Linked DNA regions of Sagittula sp. P11. The protein of the gene in region 1 interacts with the protein of each later gene in a pairwise test. Links are inferred from orthologs where the notes say so. Each region holds a gene or a part of one and is shown in the gene's direction. Other genes may lie near its edges. The genes, in order: rho and nusG.

Region 1 (8,489 bases):
CGGAGGGATCCCAATCCGGCGCCGACTGCCTGAGGTTCTCGGTGAACCCATAACCGTCGGTGTTGTCGGCGTGGATCCTGCCGTCCTTTCTAAAGATCAGGGTGTTCGCCGCGCCGATCAGCGTCGCCCGGTCAGACGCGAGATCGGCAATCTCCAGGATCTTCTCCTTGTAAGGGATCGTGACGTTGACGCCCATGAAACCGAGTTCCGGCAAGAGCCGGATGGTCTCGGCGAGTTTGTCGGCGGGCACCTCGATGGGAATATAGTGTCCCGGAATCCCGTGCTTCCTGAGCCAGTGCGCGAACAGACGCGGCGACCTCGAATGCGCGATGGGCTTGCCGATGACGGCGGCGAGAGGAATTCGAGGCAGGGTCATGAAGGGATGGTTCCTCTGACGGACAGGAAGTTGAGCAGTTCGAGCATGGGGAGCCCGAGAATCGTGAAATGGCTGCCTTCTACGCGCGCGAAGAGACGTATGCCTTCCTTCTCGAGCTTGTAGCCACCGACGGAGGAGCCGACGTCAGGCCAGTTCCTGTCGAGGTAGGCGTCGAGGTAGGCGTCCGAAAAGGTGCGCATCGTCAGCCGCGCGGTGCCGACGTGCCGCCAGACCGACTTACCCTCTTCATAGATGACGGCTGCGGAGAGAAGCTGATGTGTCTCGCCGCGCAGAGAGACAAGCTGACCGCGCGCCTCTTCGCGGCTGACAGGTTTCGACAGGATGGCGCCCTTGAACGCCAGCACCTGATCACAACCCAGAACCAGGCCTGACGGATGCCGCCCGGACACCTTCTGCGCCTTAGCTTCTGCCAGGGTATCGGCGATATCCCGCGGCGTCGCGCCTTCGGCAAGCAGCGATTCCCGAATCATGTCTTCGTCGATCCGGGCGGGCTCTGACGCGACGTTCAGGCCGGCGGACCGGAGCAGGCTGGCGCGGATTTCGGAGCCGGAAGCGAGGATCAGGTCCTCTTTCATGGGGATAAATCTTGGTATGAGTGTGTGGGCTGGATCGATGACGTTTGTGCGAAAATTCGGTTCTACATGCAAGCACGGGAAAGATCGCGAGTTCCGCCCTCGCCCTTCGCCGGGCTTGCCCATGTTGACGAGGATATCTCATGGCGCGTGACAATCGCGGTCGGATGCTGTTCATCCCGTGGTTTTCCAACCCCGCTCCTGCGCGATTTCATATGCATAAATTATTGAAATAAATAAATATTTCTAAGTTCATTGTCAGGTCGTCCAGAGACGATCCCCGAAGTTCTCCATAGGTCGGCGGCGTGTTGGTAAGTGTGTTTACCGTTCCTTAATCCACAGAAATCCCGCTCCCATATCACTTCAAAAACCTTTCTAAATCTTTACTTTATCTATCTTGGAATGACCGGGGACACCGCCCGGAAGTCAGGCATTGACTTCGGATGGTCGGAAGGACTACCTCTCTGTCGTTCCTGTTCTGGATCATGTTCTCCCTAGAAACGAAGAAAGCGCGACACCTCTTGCTGTCGCGATGTGGCGTATGAGCGAAGAAAAACTGAACCTTGCCGATCTGAAAGCGCAAAGCCCCAAGGACCTCTTGGCCATGGCGGAAGAGCTGGAGATCGAGAACGCCTCGACCATGCGCAAGGGCGAGATGATGTTCCAGATCCTCCGGGAGCGCGCCGACGAAGGCTGGCTCATCTACGGGGACGGCGTTCTGGAGGTGCTTCAGGACGGTTTCGGTTTCCTCCGCTCTCCGGAGGCGAACTACCTGCCGGGTCCGGATGACATCTACGTATCGCCCGACATGATCCGGAAGTATTCGCTGCGGACCGGGGACAGCATCGAGGGCGAGATCCGAGCGCCTGACAATGAGGAGCGCTACTTTGCCCTGGTGTCCGTAGCTGCGATCAACTTCGAAGATCCGGAACGGGCACGCCACAAGATCGCCTTCGACAACCTGACGCCGCTGTATCCCGATGAACGCCTGAAGATGGAGATCGAGGATCCGACCATCAAGGACCGTTCCGCCCGGATCATCGACCTGGTGTCGCCCATCGGCAAGGGCCAGCGGTCGCTGATCGTCGCGCCGCCGCGCACGGGTAAGACGGTGCTGCTGCAGAACATCGCGGCGTCGATCGAGAAGAACCACCCGGAGTGCTACCTGATCGTCCTTCTGATCGACGAGCGTCCGGAAGAAGTGACCGACATGCAGCGTTCGGTGAAAGGCGAGGTGATCTCCTCGACCTTCGACGAACCGGCGACACGGCACGTGGCCGTCAGTGAAATGGTGATCGAGAAGGCCAAGCGTCTTGTCGAACATAAACGAGATGTTGTTATTCTTCTCGACTCCATCACAAGACTTGGTAGGGCGTTCAACACTGTTGTTCCGTCGTCCGGCAAGGTCCTGACCGGCGGTGTCGATGCAAACGCCCTGCAACGTCCGAAGCGTTTCTTCGGTGCAGCCCGGAACATCGAGGAAGGCGGTTCGCTGACCATCATCGCGACGGCGCTGATCGACACGGGTTCGCGTATGGACGAAGTCATCTTCGAAGAATTCAAGGGCACCGGCAACTCCGAGATCGTGCTGGACCGCAAGGTTGCGGACAAGCGGGTCTTCCCGGCGATCGACATCCTCAAGTCCGGTACGCGGAAGGAGGACCTGCTGGTCGACAAGATTGATCTGCAGAAGACATTTGTGCTGCGCCGTATCCTGAACCCGATGGGTACGACCGACGCGATCGAATTCCTTCTGTCGAAGCTCAAGCAGACCAAGACCAACTCCGAATTCTTCGATTCGATGAACAGCTGACGCAGCCATGGATACGATCTTCGCCTTGGCGTCAGCGCCGGGTCGGTCCGGTGTCGCAGTGGTCCGCGTGTCCGGAGATCGTTCCTGGGAGGCCGTGAAGGCGCTTGCGGGATCGGTTCCCGAACCGCGGCGCATGGTCCTGCGCACCTTGCGGGACCGGTCTGGCGTGCAGCTCGACGAAGCGATGGTTGTGGCCTTTGCGGCTGGGTCCAGCTTCACCGGCGAGGAGTCCGCCGAGTTCCATCTGCATGGAAGCATTGCGGTCGTGCGCGCGGTTCTTGCTGAGCTCGCGCTGGTGGATGGCTGCCGACCGGCGCAACCGGGGGAATTTACGCGCCGGGCGTTGGAAAATGGCTGCATGGACTTTACCCAGGTCGAAGCTCTTGCCGATCTGATCGAGGCGGAGACAGAAGCGCAACGGAAACAGGCGCTTGCCGTCTTGTCCGGGGCGTTGTCGGGTCGGGTGTCCGAATGGCGTCAGAAGCTGGTGCGCGCGGCGTCCTTGCTGGAAGTGACGATTGACTTCGTGGATGAGGACGTGCCCGTCGATGTGACGGATGAGGTCATCGGTCTTTTGAAGGACGTCTTGTCCGACATTCAGAGCGAGCTTCGTGGACTCGATGCGGCGGAGCGCGTTCGTCTTGGGTTCGAGGTGGCGATTGTTGGTCCCCCGAACGCGGGCAAGTCCACCCTGCTGAACCATCTTGCAGGCCGAGATGCGGCAATCACTTCGGAAATTGCCGGCACGACACGGGACGTGATTGAGGTGCGCATGGAGGTTGGCGGTCTTCCGGTGACATTCCTGGACACAGCCGGTTTGCGGGAAACGCAGGATCCTGTGGAACGCCTGGGTATCGATCTTGCGCGTCGGCGGGCAGAAGCCGCCGACCTGCGTGTGCACTTGGTGGAGCATGGCGGCCAGCCGGAAATCGAAGTAAGGTGCGGTGATGTTGTTCGCTGGGCCAAAGATGATTCAGGTGTGTACGAGGACGGACTTTCCGGCCGGACAGGGTTCGGTGTGCCGTTGCTCCTGTCCCGGATTGAGGAGGTCCTTTCTGAGCGGACGGCCGGGATGGGCCTAACGTCGCGGGAGCGGCATCGGGATAGCCTGATACGGAGCCGAACCTATCTGGAACAGGCCGTATCTGGTCTGGAAGACGGAATGAGTGAAGTCGATATTCTGAGTGAGGATATTCGGCTGGGAATTCGCCAACTGGAAGTTCTCGTTGGCAAGGTTGAAGTTGAGCACTTGCTGGACGAGATATTCTCGTCGTTTTGCATCGGGAAGTGAGGAGTGTTTCACGTGAAACAATCGACGTTCGATGTTGTAGTCGTTGGCGCCGGGCACGCGGGCGCTGATGCTGCGGCCGCTTCTGCCAGGATGGGCGCAAAAACAGCGCTTGTGACGCTCAAAAAAACCGATCTTGGCGTGATGTCCTGTAATCCGGCGATCGGCGGTCTCGGCAAAGGGCATCTTGTGCGGGAGATCGACGCATTGGATGGCGTGATGGGGCGCGTTGCCGATTACGCAGGAATCCAGTTTCGTCTTCTGAACCGCCGTAAAGGCCCCGCCGTTCAAGGCCCGCGCGCGCAGGCTGACCGTAAACGGTATGCGGAAAAGATGCGGGAGACGCTTACCTCGGTCGAGAACTTGGAGATCGTCGAAGCCGAGGTGGTAGACTTTTCCATTGAGGGTGGGCGCATTTGCGGTGTGGTCCTGCGCGACGGACAGAGTATCTCGGCCCGGTCCGTCGTCCTGACCAGTGGCACTTTCCTGCGCGGCATCATTCATATCGGTGATCGCTCTTACCCCGGCGGGAGGGTCGGTGACGACCCCGCGGTTCGCCTGGCGGAGCGCATAGACGAGTTGGGTCTTCCGCTCGGTCGTTTGAAAACCGGCACACCGCCCAGACTGAACGGAAAGACGATTGCATGGGGTGGGCTCGAACAGCAACCCGGAGATGAGGATCCGGTCCTCTTCTCTTTCCTCTCCAAGGCACCAGAAGCACGGCAGATTTCCTGTGGGATCACATACACAAACGCCAGGACCCACGAGATCATTCGGGAAAACCTCGGACGGTCCGCCATGTACGGGGGTCATATCCAGGGGATCGGGCCCAGGTATTGCCCGTCCATCGAAGACAAGGTGGTGCGGTTTGCAGAGAAAGAGTCGCATCAGGTCTTTCTGGAACCGGAAGGCCTCGACACCGATACCGTCTACCCCAACGGAATCTCCACGTCGCTACCCGCGGAGGTTCAGGAGGATTACGTTCGCAGCATTGCAGGACTGGAAAATGTCGAGATCCTGCAACCGGGCTACGCCATCGAATACGATTTTGTCGATCCGACCTCTCTCGATTCCACCCTGCGGGTGAAACAACTCGAAGGTCTGTATCTGGCCGGACAAATCAATGGCACGACTGGCTACGAAGAAGCCGCCGCTCAGGGTCTTGTTGCGGGCTTGAATGCCGCGGCCAATGCCTTGGGGCGAGACCGGATACAGTTCTCGCGTACCGACAGCTACATTGGCGTGATGATTGACGATCTGACGACCCGCTCCGTGACGGAGCCTTACCGGATGTTTACCAGCCGCGCCGAGTTCCGCCTGTCCCTCCGCGCCGACAACGCGGACCAGCGTCTGACGCCAAGGGCCATTGATCTGGGCATCGTTTCTGAAGAACGCGCCAAGGCATTCACTCAGAAAATGGAAGCTTTGAATGCCGGCAAACGTCTTTTGGAAGAGACGTCCTTCACGCCCTCGCAGGTGAAGACGTTGGGAATAGCGGTCAATCAGGATGGAACGCGTCGTTCAGGTTTCCAGCTTCTGTCTTTCAAAGACGTTACACTCGCTCATTTGTCGAAACTGGAACCGGCGTTCCTTGGCATCGACGAAGCCACCGGTGCTCAGATCGAGAAAGAAGCGCTTTATGCGAATTACCTGGATCGCCAAGCCAGAGACGTTGATACGCTGAGGCGCGACGAGGCTGTTCGCATACCGCTCGATTTCGATTTCCATGCGCTTCCGAGCTTGTCCAACGAGCTTCGGAAAAAACTGGATGATGTGCGGCCCGAATCCATCGCTCAGGCATCGCGTATTGAAGGAATGACCCCTGCTGCCTTGATGCTCATCCTCGCCAAGCTGCGGCAATTAGAGCGCAAGACAGTCGCGTGATGGATCTGAACCTTGGACCAGTGCTGAATGTTTCACGTGAAACATCGGAGAAGCTCGAGCACTATCTTTCGCTCCTTAAAAAGTGGAACCCGGTCATAAACCTGGTTTCACAAAACACCTTGAACGATGCTGCAAGTCGCCATTTTCAGGATTCTGCCCAGCTCATGGATCTGATCCCTGGGAAAAGCCGAAAACTGGCCGATCTCGGTTCTGGCGGAGGGTTCCCCGGCCTCGTGATTGCTATTCTGGCCGAGGAATCGCACCCGGAACTGAAGGTCACGCTCATCGAGTCGGACCAACGGAAGGCGAGCTTCCTGCGCACCGTTCTGCGCGAAACCCAGGTTGATGCAAATGTCGTCTGCAAGCGCATTATGGATCTTCCCGCCCTGGCGGCAGATATCCTGACCGCGCGCGCCTTGGCCCCTCTTCCGGCCCTTTGCCAGTTCGCCAGCCACCATCTGAAGCCAACAGGCATAGCCCTGTTTCCCAAAGGGAAAACTTGGGGAAAAGAGCTCGAAGATGCACGCGCGCAATGGCAATTCGGTTATACTGCGCATACAAGCAAGACAGACGCAGATGCCGTCGTTCTGGAAATACGAGATCTCGCACATGACTGATCCACTGCGGCCAAACGGGCCTCGAATCATTGCCGTTGCAAACCAGAAGGGCGGCGTCGGCAAGACGACCACGACGATCAATCTGGGCGCAGCGCTGTGCGAACTGGGCCAGAAAGTTCTGGTTGTCGATCTGGACCCTCAGGGCAACGCATCGACTGGTCTAGGGATCGAGCCAGAAGATCGTGAATATACGACCTACGAGCTCCTGCTGGACGAGGCCGACCTCGATTCCGTGATCCTCTCCACGTCGACGGAAAATCTTCACCTGATCCCAGCGACCGTCGATCTCAGCTCCGCCGATATCGAGCTGATCTCGAACGAAAAACGCAGCTACCTTCTGCACGATGCCCTGCGCCAACCCGCCATGGCGAAGCTGGACTTTGACGTTGTCCTGATCGATTGCCCGCCCTCGCTTAACCTTCTGACGGTGAACGCGATGGTTGCCTCGCATTCCGTGCTCGTGCCGCTGCAAAGCGAATTCTTCGCTCTCGAAGGTCTGTCGCAACTCATGCTGACCATTCGCGAAGTCCGCCAGTCAGCAAATCCCAGCCTCCGGATCGAGGGCATCGTCCTGACGATGTACGACGCACGGAACAACCTGTCCCAACTGGTCGAAGCGGACGCGCGCTCCAATCTCGGCGATCTGGTCTTCAGCACAGTCATCCCCCGGAATGTCCGCGTCAGCGAAGCGCCGTCTTATGCCCTGCCCGTTCTGGCCTACGACACGGCCTCGAAGGGCGCCCAAGCCTATCGCGCACTCGCGGCAGAACTCATCAAGAAGAACGAAAAACACGCAGCCTAAGGATCGGCGTGACAGAGGAGGCTCACATGGCAGAGAAAAAAGACAACCGTCGCGGCCTTGGTCGTGGCCTGTCGGCGCTGATGGCAGACGTGACACCGGCCGCGGACAGCGCCCCGCAGGAAGGTCCCCGCCGCCCGGACCGCTTGCTCCCGATCGAGCAGTTGCGCCCGAACCCGGACCAGCCGCGCCGGACCTTCACGCAGGAACACCTGGACGACCTCGCGAACTCCATCCGCACCAAGGGCGTCATCCAGCCGCTCATTGTCCGGCAGGATCCCAATGACGCGAACATGTATGAAATCGTCGCGGGCGAACGCCGGTGGCGCGCCGCGCAAATGGCGCAGCTCCACGAGGTGCCCGTCCTTGTCCGCGATTTCAACGACACCGAAGTCCTCGAAATCGCAATCATCGAGAACATTCAACGGGCCGACCTGAACCCGATGGAAGAGGCTGCAGGCTACCGCCAGCTGATGTTCAAGTTCGGTCACACTCAGGAAAAGCTGGCCGAGGCGCTCGGCAAAAGCCGCTCGCACATCGCGAACCTGATGCGGCTTCTGAACCTGCCGGAAAGCGTTCAGGAAATGGTCTCCGAGGGCAGCCTCAGCGCCGGCCATGCCCGCGCGCTGATCACGGCGCCGAACCCCGAAGTGCTCGCAACGACCATCGTTGAAAAGGGTCTTTCCGTCCGTGATACGGAAAAGCTCGTCAAATCTGGTCCCAACCCGGACAAGCCCCGCAAGCCCTCGACCGACGGCGCCTTCCAGATGGACAAGGACGCCGACACGAAGGCGCTCGAAGCGGACCTCTCCGCGGCTCTTGGCATGAAGGTTCAGATCGACCACAAGCCGGGGCAAGAGAAAGGCAGACTGTCGATTTCCTACGACACGCTGGAACATCTCGACGCGCTCTGCGGGCTGCTGAGCACGTACCGTTAAGGCAGAAGCGCCTCGATCACTGAGTTCAGAACCAGGCGTCCCCGGGGGGTTGCGATCAACCTTCCGGCGGACAATTCCAGAAGCTCCATCTCCTGCAGAGACGCAACTTGCGCCGATTGGGCGACATTCAGCGACATCTGGTGTAACCTCGCCAAATCAAGTCCCTCTGACAGGCGAAGCC
Region 2 (8,524 bases), 440 kb from region 1 along the record:
TTTTCGGGATCAATCTGGCGGGAATGCCGGGGGCAGAGTGGCCCTTGGCCTTCTGGGTGTTCACCGGCGCGCTCTGCGTCATCGGTGCCCTGCAGCTTGTGGTCCTGCGGCGGATGCGCTGGATCTGAGGGGGATCGGGGCGCGGACCCCCGGAAACGTATTGGCCGCACCCCCGTGGGGGCGCGGCATTGGCAACTTCGGTATCGCGCAGGCTGGGAGTGCGGGCCCGCGCGATACCTTGTGGCAGATCACTTCAGAACTGCACGGATGCCGTTGCGCAGTTCGTTCGAGTCACCGCCGGAGTGCACGACTGCGTTGATCTGGTGAACCTGGGTGTCGGTCAGGTTCGAGTAGTCGGCGTTCGGCAGCAGGATGAATGCCTCGGACGACAGGCGCGGGGCCGGAGCAGCGGAGGCAACGCCGGTCAGAAGAACGGTTGCGGCGAGGGTGGATGCGATAAGCGTTTTCATTTCATTTCTCCAGTTTGAGGTGGCGGCATCGGTGCCGCCGGTCTTGTTTGCGTCGGTGTTTGCTTCCGACACCGAACAAGTAGGCTTGCCGTCTGAGACATTGAAATCACGAAGAAATCTCGGATTGCTCGCGAAAACGTGTGCTTGAAATCGGCGACGGCCAAACGGGTCTTTGTGCATGAAGTGAGGCTTTTGGTGCGGCTCAAGCCCGCTTGGACAATCGGGCGTTCCGGCGGTTTCAAGGGGGTTCCCGGCGCGGCCGCGCGCGGGGCCTCGGAAAGGGGAAATTCGTGCTGTGCACAGTTCGTGTGCGGGAATGAAAAATCGGATTCCGCCCCTTGCGGCGCCCTTTTCGGGGCTGGGCGGACCCCCGGGGGCATGAGATTCCAGCGCGGTCCGGGGCGAATCCTGCGGGTCGGACGGGGGCGGTTCGGCCCGGGGCAGGGCGGCGCTTCGTGCCGGGGGGCGACTGTTCGCGGCGCGCGGCTCCTGGCCGTCGCGGGCGTGCGGGCCGATCAAGGCTGCGGGCAGGGCGGGCTGTTGCGCGGGGGGTGTCGGCGGGTGGTGCCGGTGCAGACCGGCGGGCCGGGCGCTGCCCGCGGATCGCGTTGGAAGGCGGCGCAAATTCCCTGACAAAGACGTCTTGATTTCACCCGCTGGCCCGTGTACCTGACGGCACGGCCTGAAGGGGTATAGCTCAGCTGGTAGAGCGACGGTCTCCAAAACCGTAGGTCGCGGGTTCGAACCCTGCTGCCCCTGCCATTCCTCCGGACATCGATGTCATGCCAGTGCTGCCGTTGCAGCGGAGGTTTCGTGTGCGCACGAAAAAGGGGCCGCCCGAAGGCAGCCCCGTACTTGCTAACAGGAACCTGGATTATTCGATGCCGAGGTAAGCGCGCATTTCGCGCTTCTTCTCGTTCTCGTTGCCGTCGCCGTTCATGATCGAGATCAGGGCGGCGGTCTGCTGTTCGGTCAGGGTCGATGCGTCCAGCTCGGGGATGTACGCTTCGATCTGGTTCACGTTGAACGTGCCTTCGTCGTTCATGTCGTCGATTTCGTCGGCTTCAGCCACTTCGGGCAGCGGCTCGTCGACGGCCACGGCCGGCGGGTTGTCGGACTGGAACTCGCCCAGGTAGGCTTCCATCTGGCGGGACTTCTCGTTCTCGTTGCCCGGGCCGTTGGCGATGCCGATCAGGGTGTTGACCTGCTCGTCGCTCAGCGCCTCGACGTTCACGTTCGGAAGGAACGTGGAAATGGTGTTCTCGTCAAAGCTGGTTTGCGCCACGGCGCCGGTTGCAATGACGGACACGAGTGCGGTTGCGGTCAGAAAACGTTTCATAAGGATGTCTCCTTTTCATCTTCGTGGGCGGTGCAGTGCACCTCTTTGGCCGTGCTGTTCTGCACCTGCCTTGCACAAGAACAACCGCCTTCCCCAATGATCGTTCCAAGAAAATTCGATTATTTTTCAAATTCTTACGATGCCGTGACCGGGTGTGAGCGGGCACGAGAAAGGGGCCGCTGAAAGCGGCCCCCTTCCGGGTAGAACTGTGACCTGGATCACATTTCGAGAGTGTCGATGTAGGTCTTGATCGCCTCTTCGTCGTTGGTCGCCAGGACGGCGCGCAGCTCTGCGAACTGCTCGTCGGTGATCGAGTAGATGTCGACGCCCGGTGCGTAGGTCATCATCGCCTCGATCTCGGCGTCGGTCAGACCTTCGGGGTAGAGGGTGATTTCCAGCTCGGGGTTGTTCGTCTTGAACTCGCCCAGGTAGGCGCGCATCTGGCGCTCTTTCGTCTCTTCGTTGCCTTCGCCGTTGATGGTGGCCATCAGGGAAGCGACCTGGGCGTCGGGCAGCATCTCGACGTTCACCTCGGGAATGAAGGTGTTGATCTCGTTTGCGTTGAAGCTGCTCTCGCTCTGGGCCATTGCGCCGGTTGCGATCACGGAAATAAGGGCGGTTGCGGTCAGAATACGTTTCATGTCAGATCCTTTTAGGTTTCTGCTGCGTCGGCGGCGTGTTTGCCGTGGCGCTCTGGGGGGTAAACCTCCCCGAGCCGAAAAGGTTCATTCGATTCATTCACGCATCCGGGAGCGGCTCACGCCTTGCTTTTGCCGGCCCCTGCGCGTACATGCCCACGAAACCGCAGCACACGGGACATTCACGCATGGCGACGACCAACCCGATCACGTTCATCCAGCAGGTCCGCGCAGAAGTGGCCAAGATCGTCTGGCCGACCCGGCGCGAAGTCACGCTGACCAGCATCATGGTCTTCATCATGGCGGCGCTGACGGCGGTCTTCTTTGCGCTGGTGGACCTGGCGATCCGGTCCGGTCTGACGGGTATCCTGACCTACTTCGGCGGCAGCTGAAGTCGGGCGCAGGGGCGCTCCGGCCCTTGCCATCCGGTTTCGGACGGTGTAACGGACGGGTCCAGTTTCCGGCGCGCGGCTATAAAGGCTCGCGCGCCGTTTCATTTCCGGAAGGCGCCCCGTTCGGGGGCGGAATGATCGAGGTCGACATGGCAAAGCGGTGGTATTCGGTGAGCGTTCTCTCGAACTTCGAGAAGAAGATCGCCGAGCAGATCAGGACATCGGTTGAGGAGCAGGGGCTTCAGGACCAGATCGACGAGGTCATGGTCCCGACCGAAGAAGTCATCGAGGTGCGGCGCGGCAAGAAGGTGACGACCGAGCGTCGCTTCATGCCCGGCTACGTGCTGGTTCACATGGAGATGTCGGACCGCGGCTATCACCTGATTTCCAACATCAACCGGGTGACCGGCTTCCTCGGTCCGCAGGGCCGTCCGATGCCGATGCGCGATGCGGAGGTGGAGGCGATCCTCGGCCGCGTGCAGGAAAGCGACGAGGCGCCCCGGACGCTCATCCATTTCGAGATCGGCGAGCGGGTCAAGGTCAACGACGGTCCGTTCGAGGGCTTCGACGGCATGGTCGAGGGCGTCGACGAGGACAACCAGCGCCTGTCGGTGTCGGTGTCGATCTTCGGCCGCGAGACCCCGGTGGAGCTGGACTTCACCCAGGTGTCGAAGCAGGGCTGAGCCCTTCGCGCCGCCGGTCATTAGCGACGGCGCATATCTTCTGGCAGATCCTTCGGGCCCGTGCATCCGCGCGGGCCTTTTCCTTTGCTGCGGGCGGGGCCGGTCAGTCGGGGTGGATGTCGCGGCGTGTGCAGCCTGCCTCCAGCACGACGGCGATCCAGTTGATGTCCGCTTCGAGGCCGAGGTCCGCCAGCCACTCTTCCTGCAGGCGGTAGGCGGGCAGTTCCTGCGCGCCCGCGCAGTACCAGTGGCCCGCCTCTTCCTGCCGGTAATGCGTCAGTTCGTGCAGGAGCACGCCCACGTCGTAGGGGTTTTTCATGTCCCACGGGCGCACGAGGAAGATGGTGTCGGCCTCGGGGTCGTACATGCCGCGCGCCATGCCTTCCTGGGATGCGTGACGCGCGGTGTGCAGGCTGGCCGCGCGGGCCGCGCCGATCCACCGGACAAGGGGCGGCCCGTCGCGCCGGGGCAGGTCGGAATGGGTGTCCAGCCAGTCGTCGAGGTGCGAGACGAGCGCCCCGATGGTGGGGGCGTCGCGCCAGGCCAGCGGGTCTGCGTCGGCGGCGACGGTGGCGGGTGCCATGCAGACGAGTGTCATCAGGGCGCAGCCGAGCGGCGCGCCGAAGCGGTGAAAGGGGCTCATGTCCGGCCTCGTTCGAATTTTGAGAGTTGGTGAGAAGATGCTACGATCGGCCCGTCACCGGCGCAAAAGACCAATTTTCACCAGCCGTTGAAAGGAATTCAGCCATGGGGCGCAAATTCCCTCCGTTCGCGGCCGTGCGGGCCTTCGAGGCCGCGGCCCGGCATCTCAGCTTCAAGGCCGCCGCAGAGGAGCTGTGCCTGACCCCCTCTGCCGTCAGTCACCAGATCAAGGCGCTTGAGGCGTTCCTCGACACCGCGCTGTTCGAGCGCACGGGCGGCCGGATCTCCCTGACGCTGACCGGGCGCGGCTATGCCGGGAAGATGACCGGGCTGCTGGATGCCTTCGAGGACTCCACCCGTTCGGTGAAGGAGGCGGGCGCGCGGCCGTTCCGTGTCCTCTGCACGCCGGGCTTTGCGGCGCGATGGCTGGTGCCCCGGCTGGACCGGCTGGGATTCGGCGACCGCGTGCGGCTGCGGGTGTCGGTCGGGGCGCCCTCGACCGATTTCGCCGCGAACGACAGCGACCTTGTGATCCAGTGGGCTGACGATCCCGTGCCCGGCGTCGTCACCGAGCCGTTCATGACCTCTGCCCGCTACCCGGTGATCTCGCCCGCGCTGCGGGAGCGGGAAGATGTGCGGGTGCCGTCCGACCTGCTGCGGCTGCGGCTGATGCACGACGAGGTCCTGGACGCCTGGGACGAATGGTTCGACGCGGCGGGGGTGGCGCCGCGCGCCCTGCCGCGCGGGCCGGTCTTTCCGAACTGCGAACTGGCAACGACGGCGGCGGAACAGGGGCAGGGCGTGGCGCTGGCCTATGACATGATGGTGCGCGGAACGCTGGAGGCGGGACGGCTGGAGCGGCTGTTCGACACGGTGACGCTGCCGGTCACGATCTACTCTGTCGCCTATCCGGAGGCGCGGGCCGACGATCCGATGATCCGGAGCTTCCGGGACTGGGTCTTTGCCGAGATGGAGCGGGACGGTGCACCGCTGCTGGCCCGTCCTGCCGCAGAATAGCGCGCGACGGCAGGCCGCCCTTCGGAATCACTTGCCAAACCGCCGCCGAGGTTATATGCGGCGCCCCTGTTGCTGCGGAACCGTCAGGTTGCGCGCAATCCACCGTGGGAGGCGAGGGTCACGCGAGATCCGGACCTGACCACGCCACAAGAAGCCCCTTCGACGCGTCGCGGGGGAGATGGAAAAGGAGAAAGCCGATGGCAAAGAAGCTCGCCGGCAAGATGAAGCTGCAGATCCCTGCAGGCAAGGCCAACCCCTCCCCGCCGGTCGGTCCGGCGCTGGGTCAGCGCGGCATCAACATCATGGAATTCTGCAAGGCGTTCAACGCCAAGACGCAGGAAATGGAGCCCGGCGCGCCGTGCCCGACCGTGATCACCTACTACCAGGACAAGTCCTTCACGATGGACATCAAGACGCCCCCCGCGTCTTACTACCTGAAGAAGGCCGCCGGTCTGAAGCCCGTGGGCAAGCGTAACCGCCCCCGCGGTGCCGAGAAGCCGGGCCGTGAGACCATCGCACACGTCACCGTGGCGCAGGTCCGCGAGATCGCCGAAGCCAAGATGAAGGACCTTTCGGCGAACGACGTCGAAGCGGCAATGCAGATCATCCTGGGCTCCGCCCGGTCGATGGGCATCGAGGTGAAAGGGTAATCGTCATGGCAAAACTTGGTAAGCGCACCCGTGCAGCCCGCGAAGCCTTCGAAGGCAAGGAAAACATCACCGTCGAGGAAGCCGTTTCCCTGATCAAGTCGAACTCCAATGCGAAGTTCGACGAGACCGTGGAAATCGCGATGAACCTCGGTGTCGACCCGCGTCACGCCGACCAGATGGTCCGCGGCGTGGTCGGCCTGCCGAACGGCACCGGCAAGACCGTCCGCGTGGCAGTCTTTGCACGTGGCCCGAAGGCTGACGAGGCGAAGGAAGCCGGTGCGGACATCGTCGGCGCCGAAGACCTGATGGAAACCATCCAGGGCGGCACCATCGAGTTCGACCGTTGCATCGCGACGCCGGACATGATGCCGATCGTCGGTCGTCTGGGCAAGATCCTCGGCCCGCGGAACCTGATGCCGAACCCGAAGGTCGGCACCGTGACCATGGACGTCAAGGAAGCCGTCGAGGCAGCCAAGGGCGGTCAGGTCCAGTTCAAGGCGGAGAAGGCCGGTGTCGTGCACGCAGGTGTCGGCAAGGTTTCCTTCGACGAGGCCAAGCTGGCCGAGAACATCCGCGCGTTCGTGAACGCCGTGTCCGCGGCCAAGCCGACGGGCGCGAAGGGCACCTACATGAAGAAGATCTCGCTGTCTTCCTCCATGGGCCCGGGCGTCACCGTCGACGTGTCGAACGCGACCGGCAACTGAGCCGACCGCTCCAGGAATTGAAGGAGGGCGTCCCGCCGGGGCGCCCTTTTTCTTTGGGACTGTCCGAAGGGGCTGTCAGGAGGGGGCGGGCAGGGTCAGGGTATCCCGCCTTTGCCGTTTCCCGGCGGCGCGGTAAGACGGCGGCATGAAGCGCGTTCTCAAGGTTTTCGCCATCGCCGTGGCCGCAATCGCCGTGGTCCTCTACCTGCCGTGGGTGGTTCTGCTGCCGTCGCACGACCGCGACTGGCGCGCCGATCACAGCCGTCTGCCGCTGGTCTCTGCCGGAGAGGAGGCGGCGGTGATCCGCAATATCCGCAACTGGGATTACGCCCCCGACGGCAGCGTCGCGCGCGAGGCCTGGATCAACGCGACCCTCGTCCCCGAGGAGCTGGAGCAGGCCTATTTCGTGGTCGAGCCGTTCACCGGCAGCGAGGCCATCGCCCACACCATGCTGTCCTTCCGCTTTCGCGACGGGAAGACCTATGTCGCCTCCGTCGAGGCGCGGCGCGAAGAGGGCGAGAGCTACAACGCGCCGCTGGCCGCCGTGCTGCCGGTCTTCGAGTACTTCTTTGTCTGGACGACCGAGCGCGACATGTTCGGCAATTCGGAGTTCTGGGCGGGCGATCAGCTGTACCTCTACCCGCTGTCGATCCCCATCGAGCAGCAGCGCGCCGTGCTAAAGGCGATGCTGCGCGAGAGCGAGGAACTGGTGACGGAGCCGCGCTGGTACAACACGCTGTTTTCCAACTGCACCAACGTGCTGGCCCGGGCGGTGAACCGGACAAAGCGCGGGGTGGTGCCCTTCGACAAGTCATGGGTGCTGACCGGCTACGCCGACGATTTTCTGTACGAGCAGGGAATGCTGGCGGACATGGGCGGGTTCGAGGCGACGCAGGAACGGGCCTTGATCTCTCCGCTGGTGCGGGAGCTCTACGGGATAAAGGACCCGGCGGAATTTAGTGTCGCCTTGCGCGAACGGATGCGCGGCGGGATTTGATTGAATGATTGCAAGAAATAATGGCCGGTGCTAATGCAGGCCTCGCGGTGCCGGATGCGATTCGTATTCGGCGCCGCAATTCGTCCGAGACGGTGGGTTGGTTCCATTTCCTGAAATGGCCCCGGTAATTCCTGCCTGAGACGGGAAGAGACATCTTTTCAGCCCCGCGCTTCTGCGTCGGGCCCACAGGATGCGTCGACCCTCATTCGGACTTTGTGATCGGGGACACCCGGTCGACTGAGAGCCGGAGGGTCCGCCCTCCAACAACTGGAGTGAAACTGTGGATAGAGCCCAGAAAGAGAAATTGGTCGAGGAACTCGGCCAGATCTTCGAAAGCTCTGGCGTCGTGGTGGTTGCCCACTACGAGGGTCTCACGGTTGCAGAGATGACGGATCTGCGTAACCGCGCTCGCGCTGGTGAAGCAACGGTCCGTGTCGCCAAGAACAAGCTCGCCAAGATTGCTGTCCAGGGCACCCCCGCCGAGGGGATCGCCAAGTATCTGGACGGCATGACGGTGCTTACCTTCTCCGAGGACCCGGTCGCAGCGGCCAAGGTCATCGAAGACTTCGCCAAGGATAACAAGAAGATTGAGATCCTTGGTGGCGCCATGGGTGGCACCACGCTGGACCGTGCCGGTGTCGAGGCCGTGTCGAAAATGCCGTCGCGCGATGAGCTTATTGCTTCCATCGTCGGCTGCATCGGCGCACCCGCATCGAACATCGCCGGCGCCATTGGCGCACCTGCATCGAACATCGCCTCCATCCTCACCACCATCGAGGAAAAGGGCGAGGCGGCGTAAGCAACCTTTCGACCTGCGTAGGGAATGCTCCCTGACGTTGGAACCCATATCTAAATCTGAAAGAGTCTCAAAATGGCAGATCTCAAAGCACTTGCTGAGCAAATCGTCAACCTGACCCTGCTCGAAGCACAAGAACTGAAGACCATCCTCAAGGATGAGTACGGCATCGAGCCGGCCGCCGGCGGCGCAGTCA

The links.
Region 2: the proteins of rho (region 1) and nusG interact in binary tests that used the Escherichia coli proteins (3 or more experiments, as listed by UniProt). The link is inferred for Sagittula sp. P11 from one-to-one orthologs.

The regions. Positions count from the first base shown.
Region 1 is NZ_CP021913.1:2,090,971-2,099,459, reverse strand. What follows is about bases 823-3,646. They hold rho (transcription termination factor Rho), read left to right. Parts: upstream 823-1,510; coding sequence 1,511-2,782; downstream 2,783-3,646. Other genes in these bases: mnmE (tRNA uridine-5-carboxymethylaminomethyl(34) synthesis GTPase MnmE), read left to right, coding at 2,790-3,646; CDO87_RS10245 (nucleoside triphosphate pyrophosphatase), read right to left, coding at 823-972. Outside these bases: CDO87_RS10250 (shikimate dehydrogenase), read right to left, coding at 1-376; more of CDO87_RS10245, read right to left, coding at 373-822; more of mnmE, read left to right, coding at 3,647-4,073; tRNA uridine-5-carboxymethylaminomethyl(34) synthesis enzyme MnmG, read left to right, coding at 4,077-5,954; 16S rRNA (guanine(527)-N(7))-methyltransferase RsmG, read left to right, coding at 5,954-6,571; CDO87_RS10220 (ParA family protein), read left to right, coding at 6,564-7,373; CDO87_RS10215 (ParB/RepB/Spo0J family partition protein), read left to right, coding at 7,400-8,308; radical SAM family heme chaperone HemW, read right to left, coding at 8,305-8,489. UniProt on the Escherichia coli protein: Facilitates transcription termination by a mechanism that involves Rho binding to the nascent RNA, activation of Rho's RNA-dependent ATPase activity, and release of the mRNA from the DNA template.
Region 2 is NZ_CP021913.1:1,656,301-1,664,824, reverse strand. What follows is about bases 1,897-4,755. They hold nusG (transcription termination/antitermination protein NusG), read left to right. Parts: upstream 1,897-2,988; coding sequence 2,989-3,522; downstream 3,523-4,755. Other genes in these bases: CDO87_RS08120 (LysR substrate-binding domain-containing protein), read left to right, coding at 4,270-4,755; CDO87_RS08125 (DUF6647 family protein), read right to left, coding at 3,626-4,165; secE (preprotein translocase subunit SecE), read left to right, coding at 2,636-2,839; CDO87_RS08140 (hypothetical protein), read right to left, coding at 2,028-2,450. In the rest of the region: CDO87_RS08160 (zinc transporter ZntB), read left to right, coding at 1-128; CDO87_RS26690 (hypothetical protein), read right to left, coding at 249-650; CDO87_RS08145 (hypothetical protein), read right to left, coding at 1,345-1,809; more of CDO87_RS08120, read left to right, coding at 4,756-5,181; rplK (50S ribosomal protein L11), read left to right, coding at 5,379-5,831; rplA (50S ribosomal protein L1), read left to right, coding at 5,837-6,535; CDO87_RS08105 (DUF4105 domain-containing protein), read left to right, coding at 6,681-7,532; rplJ (50S ribosomal protein L10), read left to right, coding at 7,813-8,331; rplL (50S ribosomal protein L7/L12), read left to right, coding at 8,404-8,524. UniProt on the Escherichia coli protein: Part of the processive rRNA transcription and antitermination complex (rrnTAC). The complex forms an RNA-chaperone ring around the RNA exit tunnel of RNA polymerase (RNAP).